Regions from separate parts of the Metabacillus hrfriensis genome, predicted to be linked through region 3. Evidence: riboswitches for the same ligand, from Rfam matches in the RefSeq annotation. Region 3 holds a riboswitch; each other region holds the start of a gene.

Region 1 (3,211 bases), 1.9 Mb from region 3:
ATTAATGGACAAGCTGCAGTTGATTCAAACACTTTTGAACGGTTTGATACGTCGGGTAAAAACAAAGGGCCAGCTTATCCTTGCAACGGTTTCTTCTTCAATAGGAGTCAATTTAGTTACAGGTGAGCAATACTTATCCATTTTTATTCCCGGTCAATCCTACAAGGGAGTTTATGAAAAACTGAATATCAATAAAAAATATCTATCAAGATCCCTTGATGATGGCGGTACACTCTTCAATCCATTAGTTCCATGGGGGGTCAGCGGAGCCTTTTTCGCACAGACTCTTGGTGTTGACGCCATCGTATACATCCCATTTGCATTATTTTTATGTCTTTCTCCTTTGTTCAGCATTTTGTACGGGTTTCTTCCTGAACGTAAAAATAACGGGAATCCAAACTTAGAATCAATTGCATCATAATAAAAAAAGGAAAGAGCTATAGCTCTTTCCTTTTTTATTATGATCCTGAAAATCTTAATCTATCATTTCCTCAAACAATCGCTGAAGTTCTCTCGTAACCGGACCCGGTACTCCCCCATTGACTTTCATTGAGTCAATCTCAATAACTGGAATGACTTCACTGGTTGTTGAAGTAATAAAAGCTTCATCAAGGTTTACAAGATCATCTGCTTTGATCATTTCTTCGATTAGCGTTAAACCGTTTTTTTCACACAGTTCAACGACCTTCATCCGTGTGATGCCATTTAAAATCAAGTTATTGGCAGGATGAGTATAAATCACACCGTTCCTTACTCCGTAAAAATTGGATGAAGAGCCTTCCGTTATATGCTCGCCCCTGTGCAGCAGAGCCTCATATGCACCATTTTCAAAAGCTTCCTGCTTTGCAAGGACATTCCCCAGCAAATTCAAACTTTTAATGTCACATCTGAGCCAGCGGACATCCTCCATCAAATGCAGTTTAATTCCTTTTTCCTGTTCTGCTGCAGGTTTTGAACAGGGAATTGGATAGGCCACAATTTGAGGCTTAACGTCTTGCCCGGGGAAAAGGTGCTTCCTCCCTGTTACGCCCCGTGTGATTTGCATATAGACCGCGCCGTCCTGCACTTGATTTTTCCGAAGCAGCTCATTAAGCATCGCCGTTAATTCCTCTGCTGTATTCTGCAGTACAATCTTAATCTCTTTTGCACTTCTGACAAATCGCTCCATATGCTCTTTCATCGCAAAATATGAGCCATTATATACTCTAATAACCTCGTACACACCATCCCCGAATTGATATCCTCTATCCTCAAAGTCAATGGATACTTCGTTTTTCTGTTTAAATTTACCGTTTAAAAGTATGTACATATGAAGGCTCCTTTATTTAGATTGAAAGCTGTTTTCAAAAATAAATCGGATCGAATAAATGTGATTGAATGAAAAACTTCCTCTCCCTATGTTATGATGAAACACGCTGGTCTGTAAAATGGTTTTACATTTTTATTTGAATTTCAGAAGATTTAAGTTGAAATTTCTTTTCCTGTCCATTATGATGAAATTAGCCAAGAACACAACATATTGATATTTAATCAAAACTACAATACTACATATTGAAAAACAACAGCGAGCAAAGGTGCCAATTTATTGGCTTAAAAGGGAATCCGGTGCAAATCCGGAACTGTCCCCGCAACTGTAAGTGTGACGAACTGGGATTACCACTGTACGAGATTGAAGTATGGGAAGGACTCAGCGAAGAATGATCACAAGTCAGGAGACCTGCCATTTGATTGCTAGATAGTTTCGAATTCTTCGGGGACTGAGGAGATGGAACGATGGTTAATAACAGGACTGCTTTCACCCTGTTATTCTATCGTTTGATCCGCTCATGATCCCATGAGCGGATTTTTTTTAGGCATAAAAATTCAGGCTCCCCGTTCAGAACTAGAAGCTGATAATGGCGCTTGCGCTTTTTTATTATTTTTTAGGAGGATGTCAAATGGCAACCACAATGGCAACTATTATTTTTAATGAACTTACACTTGAGAAATCCCCATTTTCAGAAAAACGGATTAAGAATTTCATAGATGAAATCGGACACGACTTTAAAGAGCTTGACCTGGATGATTACAGCACAAGAGTCATCCAAAGCATCGATGGCCGCAGTGAATATACAACATCCCAAATCTCCAATCTCCTTATTCTCGAAGGCCTCTCCAATATTAGTGAGCTTGAGCCTCAATGGACTTACTTTTGTGCTCGCATTTATCTAAGAAAGCTTTATAAGGAAGCTGCATTCAACCGCAATCAGCATAATGGATATGATTCGTTTGTGAACTTAATCCAAACACTCACTGATAAGGGCATATACAGTCCGCATTTGCTTAACGCCTATTCACATGAAGAAATAGAAAGCCTCTCTTCCATCATTCAGCCGGAAAAAGATAAGCTGTTTACATATATTGGACTTCGCACTCTGTCTGACCGCTACTTAGCAAGAGATTTTGATAAAAAAATATTTGAACTGCCTCAGGAACGTTATTTGGTCATTGCCATGACGCTAATGGCCAATGAAAAGACAGAGCACCGTCTGCAGCTTGTCAAAGAAGCTTACTGGGCCCTCAGCAATTTGTACATGACCGTTGCTACACCGACGCTTTCAAATGCCGGCAAGCCTGTTGGCCAGCTGTCGAGCTGTTTTATAGATACAGTAGATGATAGTCTGCAAGGAATCTTTGACAGCAATACAGATATTGCAAATCTTTCAAAATCAGGCGGAGGCATCGGAGTTTATTTAGGAAAAATCCGCAGCCGCGGAAGTGACATCAAAGGCTTTAAAGGGGTCTCATCCGGTGTCATCCCATGGATGAAGCAGCTGAATAATACGGCAGTAAGTGTAGACCAGCTCGGTCAAAGGAAAGGAGCCATCGCTGTCTATTTGGATGTGTGGCATAAAGATATCTTTTCATTCCTGGATTCAAAGCTGAATAATGGCGATGAGCGTTTAAGAACTCATGACTTATTTACAGGTGTCTGCTTGCCGGATCTTTTCATGGAGCAGGCGGAAAACCGCGGCGACTGGCATTTATTTGATCCGCATGAAGTCCGTAAAGTGATGGGGTATTCCTTAGAAGATTTTTACGATGAAGGAAAAGGTTTCGGCTCCTTCCGCGATAAGTATTGGGAATGCGTCAATCATCCTGATCTATCTAAACAAACCGTACCTGCTATTGAAATTATGAAAGGCATCATGAAAGGCCAGCTTGAATCAGG
Region 2 (3,211 bases), 240 kb from region 3:
TGAAAGAACAGCTACGTCAAGTTCTGCATCGTGATTGGTACCATTTGAATACTGGCTTAAAACAAGGGAATCTTCCCCATCTATTTCAAGGTCAGGCAAAAATGGAACAACTCCAAGTACCGGCAGCCCCGTATATTCTTCAAACCAGTCCAATCCCGGCTGAAGCAGTGAAAGGTCCCCTCTGAATTTATTGATGATGACACCTATAATCCGCTTCCGGTCACACTCGCTAATGAGCTGAAGGGTCCCGACCAGACTGGCGAAAACGCCTCCTTTGTCAATATCTCCGATTAAAATCACTGGAGCTTCTGCAATTGCTGCTACTCTCATATTGACAAGCTCTCGGTCATTTAAATTAACCTCTGCAGGAGAACCTGCTCCTTCTATCACAATGACCTCGTATTTGTCCGACAGTTTCATCAGCGATTCTTTAATCGCCTCAAGACCTAACTGGAAAAAGTCCTCTCTGTACTCGGATGCCTTCATATTTGCATAGGGCTTCCCGTGAAAAACGACCTGAGACTCCATATCTTTTGAAGGTTTAATTAGGATCGGATTCATATCAGTTGTGGCTTCAATTCCGGCAGCTTCGGCCTGAATTCCCTGAGCTCTGCCTATTTCCTTGCCATCACTGGTAATGTAAGAATTCAGAGCCATATTTTGTGATTTAAAAGGCGCTGTTCGATAGCCGTCCTCTCGAAATATCCGGCATAGTGCCGTAACGAGCATGCTTTTTCCAGCGTCTGAATGTGTACCCTGAATCATCAGTTTTAATGATTTTGGCTCATTAGTATTCAATTCCATAGATGGCATCTACACCTTCTTCGTAGTAGTGCTTTTCCACATTGATAACAGACACAAGGTCAGCGATTTCCTTTATTTCATCCTTTGCATCTCTTCCTGTCAAAACAATATGAACATGATTTGGGCGGTTTTGAATCGTATGTATGACATCCTCAATAGGCAGCACGTCATCGATCGGAAACGTATGAATAGCAAGCGCATTATTGATTTCATCAAGAATGACGACATCATACTCTCCGCTCAAAATCTTTTCCTTGGCGATTTGCCAGGCTGATTTTAAAGCTTTCCGGTGCACATCTGGTGTTTTAGTCCAAGTGAATCCTGCTCCAAGCTGATGGATTTCAGCACCGTTGAGTTTTTCAAGCACGTTTTTTTCACCGTAGGTTCTCTCTGGTGATTTTATAAACTGCAGGATGGATACTTTCATACCTCTTCCAATCGCACGGACAGCAAGACCTATGGATGCTGTTGTTTTTCCTTTGCCATTACCCGTATAAACAAGCAATCTTCCTTTTTGATCTTTCCCTGTCATTCACTCATCTCCTCTTTTCGTCTTTAAACATAAAAAAGACCTTGAACTGAATGGAAGTCAGTCAAGGCCTTTAATAAGCAAAGTCATACACACTAAGGGTACCTGACTTATTCTTCCCACCGAAAAACAAGCAATCAATCATTAAAAGCAGGTCTCCTGGCTTTGCGCTTCATTTTCTATTGAACCTTCCCAACTTGAAAAGTCAGTGGCGTTTCAACTGAATCTGCGCTTACAGTAGCGGGGGCTGCACCGGATTCTGACCGGTTTCCCTATTATCCTGATCTCATCAGGCACTTTTAAAGAAATCATATTTTTTGTTCATTGTAATCTATAAATCTGGAAATGTCATCAACTTCTTTTTTGTATCTGAAAATGAACTCATTAAGTCAGGCTATTTCTCGATTAGGCTTAAATCCTCCAGCTCCAGGCGAGTTGTTGTTTCCATTTGAATTCTCTCGCCAAATTGCAGTTTGATCAGTTTTTTAAATAGCGGCCCATCATACACAAAGGTATGATACTCTCCTGCCTCACCCATTGGGCATATCGGTGTGGACTTCATTCTTTCTATTAGCTGCTGATCAATTTCATGGCCGAGCCATGTGTCATCAAGCACATTATCCTGAGTTCTGATGATGACTGCTTTGTATCCGCTATCTGCAAAATCTTGAAGGGCTTGCGCAGCTTCATCCTTCTTCATCCATAACGGATACAGTGCTTCTAAGCCAGCTGAGTCTGCCGTATTTTCTCCCCAGCTGCGGTGTTCATCAAGATATAAATCTCCGAAAGCTGCGCTAGTAAGTTGATATTTATTCTTCAAATCTTTAAGTGAGTCTATAAAACTTTGAGTATATCCCTTAAATGTGCATCTAATAAAATGCACAGGAATACCTAAGGCTTCGCTTTGTTTTAGTATTGCTTCCATTTTCTCGCCATGTCCGAACGTCCTCTCTAGCTCAATAGGTACAGTGGTTATAAGACATGCAATTTCATGACCTTGGCCAATGAGCTTATGCAGTGCCATACAGCCATCTTTGCCGCCGCTCCATGATAGAGCAATTTTTTTCTTCATTTCGATACACCGCTTTCAATCTTTTTTATGTATTCTTTGTCTGTCTTTTTCCATTTTGATTATGATTCATAAGGAATCTTAAGTCAAAAGAAATTGCCGCCTCATTTGACAAGGATGTATTAAAATACATCAAGTTGCTTCTTAAGGTCGCTATTTTTCTATCAAAAAACACCAAAATGAATAATTATCCACTTTGGCGCTCTTTATATAGCTTTACCATTACTATTTTCATTATTTAATCTAAAGCCATTTTCATAGCCGTTCTGTATAATAGCTCCGTTCCAATTGAGATATCCTCCATCGTTGAATACTCTTTAGGATTATGGCTGATACCGTCTTTACAGCGGACAAAGATCATCCCATACTCACATTCGTACGACATCGCTAATGAATCATGAAAAGGTCCGCTCATCAATTCAATCGGATTCAGTCCGATATGTGAACTCTCATTTTTCATTATCTTCATGATTCTTTCAGAGCAATACCGCGGTTCACTATTTGTATCTTCTGAAATGGTATAAGTTAATCCATGCAGTTCAGAAATTGTGTGGATTTTTTTTCTTAGCAGATTTTCAATAAAATCGCGTCTTTCAATCTCAATATCTCTTAAATCGATTGTAAAGCTGACTTTTTCCGGAATGATATTTCGCGAGTCTGGGAAGATTTTCATGCTTCCAACTGTACCGACTGTAGGCGCAGTGACATCCTCGCTTGTTAATTCATTAAGGGCAACAACAATTTTTGCAGCTCCTACAAGCGCATCCTGCCTCATATGCATGGGAACAGATCCTGCGTGTCCTGCAAAG
Region 3 (3,211 bases):
CCTGAAAGAGTGATAACACCAGCATCTGGTCTTATCACACGAGACATATTTTTTAATAAAGTGGATTTACCGCTTCCGTTTGGACCAATAATACCTGCTACTTCACCAGAATGAATATTCAGATTAACTTCTTTAAGTACTTTTCGTTTTCCAATAGAAGCTGAAATATCTTTTATTGAAACATCCATGCTTAGCCCCCTCCTCCAAATGAATATGAACTCTTGCGTAAAAGCCAAATAAAAAATGGAGCACCGCAAAGAGCTGTTACGATCCCAATTGGCATTTCCTCGGGAGCAATGATAAGTCTTGCAAATAAATCAGCCATCACAAGAAATACAGACCCCATTAAAGCACTGATGGGGATATGCATTTTATGGTCAGATCCAAGGATGAGACGAACAATATGAGGAATCATTAATCCGATAAAACCAATGGCTCCACTGACAGCAACTAAAACCCCTGTTAGTAGTGCAGTAACTAAAATTAATATTTTTCGAAATACTTCTACGTTCAACCCTAAAGTAACAGCTGCCTCTTCCCCCATTAAGAGCAAATTCATATAGCGATACTGGCTCCAAATGAAAATAAAAACAATAACTGTTATTACAAAAGGTATAGGTATGTGCTTCCAGTTTGCTCCTGCCAAGCTTCCCATCATCCAAAACAACGCATCCCTTATCCCTTCTTGACGAGGTGCAGAAATGACGATGAAGCTTGTAAATGCAGATAGAATCATAGAAACTGAAATTCCAGCTAATAGGAGACGTTCAGTTGAAATTCTTCCCCCGACTTGCGACAGTAGAAAAACCAGAACAACTGAAAGAAGCGAGCCTAAAAATGCAGCAAGTGATAATGCATATTGTCCAAACATTGAAAACGCACCAAAGATAATGACTAGTGTAGCCCCAACAGATGCACCCGATGAAACTCCTAGTATATAGGGATCCGCTAACGAATTCCGAACCAAAGCTTGTATTGTTGTACCAGCGATAGTTAACCCGGCGCCTACAATTACTCCTAATATCACTCTTGGAAAACGAATGTTCCAAATGATATTCTCTTCTGCTTTAGACCATGTGACAGGAATCCATTCTTGTAAAATTGGAATTTTATAAGCTATGATTTTCCAAAATGTTGCCGGATGAATTGAAACAGGACCAACCATCACTGCAATCGTTACTACTGTGATAAGAGCAATGACTAAGAGCATAACAATGCTTATATGTTTGTAACCCCCAATGGCTTCCTGCTTATGACTATTAATAGAAATCAACTCCATTCTTCAAAAAACGCTCCTCTGATTCGAAATGCAGAAATTAAGACAAATAAAAAACGCCCACCTAAACCATGAGCGAACTTAAACTAAAAAGAGAAAAAGGATACACTTAAAAGCACTCTCTCCATTCCCGCAGTAATAATAAAGGCAGATCTCCTGACTTATGCATCACCCTGCTTTAAGCACTTCCTATAAAATAAAACCATTTAACAGTGTGCGGGGAAGTTCTGGATTCACACCACATTTCCCTATTAAGTCCACCTTAGGACACCTTCACTTCTAAATAATTATTGTTTCAATCACCCTGATGTTTGTTTTCCCCCCATTTATTTTCATAGATAAGCTGTTCTAAAGGATGCCTTTTTTCCCAATTAGCTAATTCTAAAATAGGTTTCTCCGGATATTCATCCGTATAACCAATAGATAGAAGAGCGATAGGATCTATATGAAGAGGGATATCTAAAATGTCACGAATATCATTCTTTTTATAAAAACTTACCCACCCTAAGGCAAGCCCTTCAGCACAAGCTGCCAGCCACATATTTTGAATGGCACAGGCTGTTGAAAGAATATCTGTTTCAGGAATTGAATTTCTCCCTAATACATGTGAACCTCCTCTTGCTGGGTCGCAAGTTACACATATTGTGATTGGAGCTTCTTTTATACCTTCTACTTTTAAACCAAGAAATCTTGTTTCTCTTTCTCCATCATAATGAATAGCTAATGCTCGTCTTTCCTTGTCTGCTGCCCAAGCTAATTTTTCTTTTATTTTTTCAGATGAAATGATTATGAAATTCCAAGGCTGCATAAATCCAACTGAAGGTGCATGGTGAGCAGCGTTTAATATTCTATGTATAATATCTTTAGAAATAGGGACAGACAGAAAGCTTCGAATATCTCTTCTCTTGTAAATTACTTTATAAACAGATTCTTTTTCTTCTTTAGAAAACATAAAATTTCTCTCCTCTATTTTCTAAAAAGTTTTCACTAACTTACATTTTCCGGAATCCAGCAAAACTTCATTGTCAATTATTAAGTCAGTCTACTCAGTTTGATCTATGAAAATAATAGAAAGGTTTCATGTTAGGCTGATTGCTCAACTGGATAATACGTTTAGAAATTGTTTCTGCAATTTCGCCAATATTCTCAAAAGACGGATTCAATAAAACCCCTAGAACAGTGCCGCTGTGAGCGATGATAAGTCCTCCATCGTACTTTAAAGCAAAGCTTTTAAATTCATTAAAATAACGTTTTGGCAATATTTTTTGGTTTATACTGGCGCTTAGTGTCGCTGCTTGACAAACAAAAGACAAATCCTGAAATTCTATTCCTAATTTAACCAAATCATATGCCTTTGAGAAAACGGCTTGATCCTCCTTGCTATATCGTTTGGGCTGTCTGTTAAATTCAAGCGTATTAATTGTTCCTCCTAAATCCATTCCGATCAAAACGAAGGATGGTAAAGGACCTAGCGTCTCTATTAATTGTCCATGAATGTAGTCGTATGCAACCACCTCTTTATACATAACACCATCAGTAGGCTCAATCTCACTGGAAATCCGTGAGATGATCTCTTCTGACAAGGGTATGGAATAACTATCCGCAACAGCCTTCATTGCCGCAACAACATCAGCTGAACTACTGGCCAATCCTTTACCCCTCGGAATATTCGAGTTAACCTCCAAATGCCCTCCGCCTTTTAAATCAAACCATTGAAACACCTTTTTGCATGCCTCTACCGCTTTTGTATTTGAGAGTGATCCAGTAATCTCACCCATCTTGTTATAAGGAATAAAAACAGCGTTGCTCTTTAAAATTGGTATAGGCAGCGATATTAAAAATGGGCGTTCACATAAAACGCCTTGAACAAGTTCGCCAAACGTACCATTGCACCTTCCTATTCCCACCTTCATGCCAAAAACCCCTTTTTCCCAT
Region 4 (3,211 bases), 650 kb from region 3:
ACTTATCCGCTCAGAAAAATGCGGGAAGTAACGCAGGAGCTTACACGAGGAAAATTTGATACGAAGGTGCCGATTTTAAGTCATGACGAAATTGGCGAGCTTGCCGTCGCGTTTAATCAAATGGGCAGGCAGCTGAAATTCAATATCAATGCACTCAACCAGGAAAAAGAACATTTAACCAGTATTTTAAGCAGTATGGCAGATGGAGTCATTACGCTGAATATTGACGGGACGATTCTCGTCACCAATCCCCCTGCTGAACGGTTTCTTCAGTCCTGGTACTACGAACAAAAAATGCAAATTAATGAGGGAGAGGAAATCCCTCCAGTAGCAAAAGAATTATTTCAAAGAGTTGTCAGCACAGAGAGAGAACACATAGTCGAGGTCAATCTGCAGGGCAGAAGCTGGGTGATGGTTATGAGCCCTCTCTATAACCAGTCATATGTTCGGGGTGCAGTTGCTGTTCTCAGAGATATGACAGAAGAGAGAAGGCTGGATAAGCTGCGGAAGGATTTTATTGCCAATGTAAGTCATGAGCTGAGAACGCCGATTGCCATGCTGCAGGGATACAGTGAAGCGATCGTCGATGACATTGCAAGCTCTGAAGAAGAGAAAAAGGAGATTGCACAGGTAATCTACGATGAATCGCTGCGCATGGGAAGACTTGTTAACGATTTACTGGACCTGGCAAGAATGGAAGCCGGTCACATTTCTCTGAATTTAGAACGAATCTCTATTCATGAGTTTATTGAAAAAATCAACCGAAAATTCCAGGGACTTGCAAGGGACAAAAAAATTACGTTAACCTCTTCATTTTCGATAGATGACCCTGAGTTTGTTTTAGATCCCGATAAAATTGAGCAGGTTTTGACGAATCTTATTGATAATGCGATCAGGCATACGCTTGAAGGGGGATCTGTTGAAATTCATGTTCAAACCGTTGCAGGCGGCATGAAAATAGATGTAAAAGACACAGGTACAGGTATTGTAGAAGAAGATCTGCCTTTTGTCTTTGAACGGTTTTATAAAGCAGATAAAGCAAGAACGAGAGGCCGTTCGGGCACGGGACTTGGCCTCGCGATTGCAAAAAACATCGTAGATGCCCATTCCGGCACGATCAATGTACACAGCAAGGTAAATGAAGGTACAGCATTCAGCTTCTATTTGCCTCGAAAAAGCGATCTTTCTGATAGAACGTGACGAAAATTCTTGTTTCATAAGGAACGCCTTATAAAATTACTGTTGAAGACCTGAGTCATTTTATGTAAAATAAGACTGAATTAAAAATCGTATATTTTGAGATATAGGTGCTTTACGCTTAATAGGGAATCGGGTGCAATGCCTGAACTGTCCCCGCAACTGTATTTGCCGACGAAACTTTGGTTAAACCACTATATAATCAGATGGCTCTCTTGCTGTTTATTATATGGGAAGGTTCAAGTGGAGAATGAAGCAAAAGTCAGTAGACCTGCCGGAATCTCTTACATTGTTTGTATTCTTCGGGGGTTGAGCATAGAAACGGCAGGATTTATGTTTCATTGCATACAATCTGTTTCTTATTATGCCGTTTATTAAGCCCATCTGCAGATGGGCTTTTTGTTTTGTGGTTTCATGTTTCACAAAATAGTTACATACAGATGAAGGAGAGATTAGTTGTGAATAAATTTTTAAGCTTACTGTCTGTTTTATTTTTAGCGCTGCTTGCAGCTTGCGGAAATACAGCAGAGGAGCCGAAGAAGGAAGCTCAGGGATCAGAGCAGGCCGCTGAAAATGGAGAAAAAGCAGAAGAGACAAAAGCTGTTGTTACACTGACTAAAAACGAAATGGCAGAGAAAGTTGATTCAAAAGAAGTATCTTTTGAAGAAGGGCAGACTCTGATGGATGCAATGAAAGCGAATTTTGAAGTGGAAGAAGCTGGAGGGTTCATCAGCGGAATTGATGGAATGATGGCAAGCGATAAGGATAAAACCTACTGGCACTTAATCGTAAATGGAGAAGATGCGATGACTGGTGCTAATGAAATCGAGCTGAAAGATGGAGATAAAGTAGAGTTCGATTTAAGAAAATATGAGTAATCCTGGATCACGTTATGACAACTAGAAGAATCAGTCTGCTTTCCCTGCTGATTGCTTTATCAGTTGTAGGGCGAATGGCCTTTCAATTTGTTCCGAACGTCCAGCCAATGACAGCGATTATTCTGATTACTTCAATCCTAATTGGTCCTGTAAATGGCATGATTGTAGCCGTATTAGGCTGCTTCTTGAGCAATTTGCTGCTCGGAATGGGAACATGGACAATCTGGCAAATGCTCGCATGGGGTACACTCGCGTTATTATCAGGTTTTTTAGGCAAATTTGTGAAATCAAATCGTCTGATCATCTTTACACCCATTTCTGTATTGTCGGGTTATCTTTTCGGGTTTGTTGTATCACTGAATATGTTTGTATTAACTGACCATGGCTTAGCTTATTACCTTGCAGGCTTGCCTTTTGATACAGCACATGCAATCGGAAATGGAATTTTCTTTCTTCTGCTTTATCCTGTTATGCGAAAAACGTTTGAGTATTACTTGAATAAGAAGGATTATGGCATAACAATGCAATAAGAAAAATGGTAAAATAAAAGAGCGATTAGATTCGCTCTTTTTATTTTAAACCCTAAAGGAGCTGCTTAAAATTGAATCTGTATACGAGAACTGGCGACAAAGGGAAAACAAGTATAATTGGCGGCCGTGTCGACAAAGATGACTTAAGAGTCGAGGCATACGGCACAATTGATGAAGTAAATTCATTTGTCGGACTTGCCATGACGTGGCTTCATGAAGAAAAACTGATTGACTTGTATCATGAATTTGAAAAGATCCAGCATGAACTGTTTGATTGCGGCAGTGATCTTGCGGTTATACATGGCAAACAGAAGCATCCCTATAAAACAACAGCTGAAATGATTGCATTTTTAGAAGAAAGAATCGATCATTATTCTGCTGAAGCTCCTCCGCTGCAGCGATTTATCCTTCCCGGAGGCACACAAGCAGCATCCGCGATACATATTGCAAGAACAGTAGCCAGAAGAGCTGAACGCTGCATCGTTTCCCTGCAGAAGCAGACGGAGATTAATGAACACGTATTAACATATATGAATAGATTGTCAGATTACTTCTTTGCTGCTGCAAGAGTCGCGAATGCGAGGCTTGGCTCTAAAGATGTAGAAT

Evidence for each region. Region 3 has a riboswitch for cobalamin ahead of QLQ22_RS13760 (FecCD family ABC transporter permease). Riboswitches for the same ligand answer to the same signal wherever they lie in the genome.
Region 1: linked by a shared signal. The riboswitch ahead of QLQ22_RS04605 (ribonucleoside-diphosphate reductase subunit alpha) and the one ahead of QLQ22_RS13760 (FecCD family ABC transporter permease) in region 3 are both predicted to bind cobalamin.
Region 2: linked by a shared signal. The riboswitch ahead of cobO (cob(I)yrinic acid a,c-diamide adenosyltransferase) and the one ahead of QLQ22_RS13760 (FecCD family ABC transporter permease) in region 3 are both predicted to bind cobalamin.
Region 4: linked by a shared signal. The riboswitch ahead of QLQ22_RS16885 (DUF4430 domain-containing protein) and the one ahead of QLQ22_RS13760 (FecCD family ABC transporter permease) in region 3 are both predicted to bind cobalamin.

Annotation. Positions count from the first base shown of each region.
Region 1 is NZ_CP126116.1:907,941-911,151, reverse strand. Features, by position in the region: gene nhaC (Na+/H+ antiporter NhaC) at 1-421, shown strand, start outside; gene dat (D-amino-acid transaminase) at 476-1,309, opposite strand; cobalamin riboswitch at 1,557-1,739, shown strand; gene QLQ22_RS04605 (ribonucleoside-diphosphate reductase subunit alpha) at 1,938-3,211, shown strand, end outside.
Region 2 is NZ_CP126116.1:2,528,561-2,531,771, forward strand. Features, by position in the region: gene QLQ22_RS12625 (cobyric acid synthase) at 1-804, opposite strand, end outside; gene cobO (cob(I)yrinic acid a,c-diamide adenosyltransferase) at 788-1,336, opposite strand; cobalamin riboswitch at 1,466-1,649, opposite strand; gene QLQ22_RS12635 (Dph6-related ATP pyrophosphatase) at 1,728-2,405, opposite strand; gene QLQ22_RS12640 (M20 family metallo-hydrolase) at 2,641-3,211, opposite strand, start outside.
Region 3 is NZ_CP126116.1:2,764,145-2,767,355, forward strand. Features, by position in the region: gene QLQ22_RS13755 (heme ABC transporter ATP-binding protein) at 1-188, opposite strand, end outside; gene QLQ22_RS13760 (FecCD family ABC transporter permease) at 191-1,279, opposite strand; cobalamin riboswitch at 1,406-1,566, opposite strand; gene bluB (5,6-dimethylbenzimidazole synthase) at 1,572-2,228, opposite strand; gene QLQ22_RS13770 (GHMP family kinase ATP-binding protein) at 2,323-3,189, opposite strand.
Region 4 is NZ_CP126116.1:3,418,328-3,421,538, reverse strand. Features, by position in the region: gene QLQ22_RS16890 (ATP-binding protein) at 1-1,200, shown strand, start outside; cobalamin riboswitch at 1,289-1,490, shown strand; gene QLQ22_RS16885 (DUF4430 domain-containing protein) at 1,656-2,075, shown strand; gene QLQ22_RS16880 (ECF transporter S component) at 2,090-2,605, shown strand; gene QLQ22_RS16875 (cob(I)yrinic acid a,c-diamide adenosyltransferase) at 2,677-3,211, shown strand, end outside.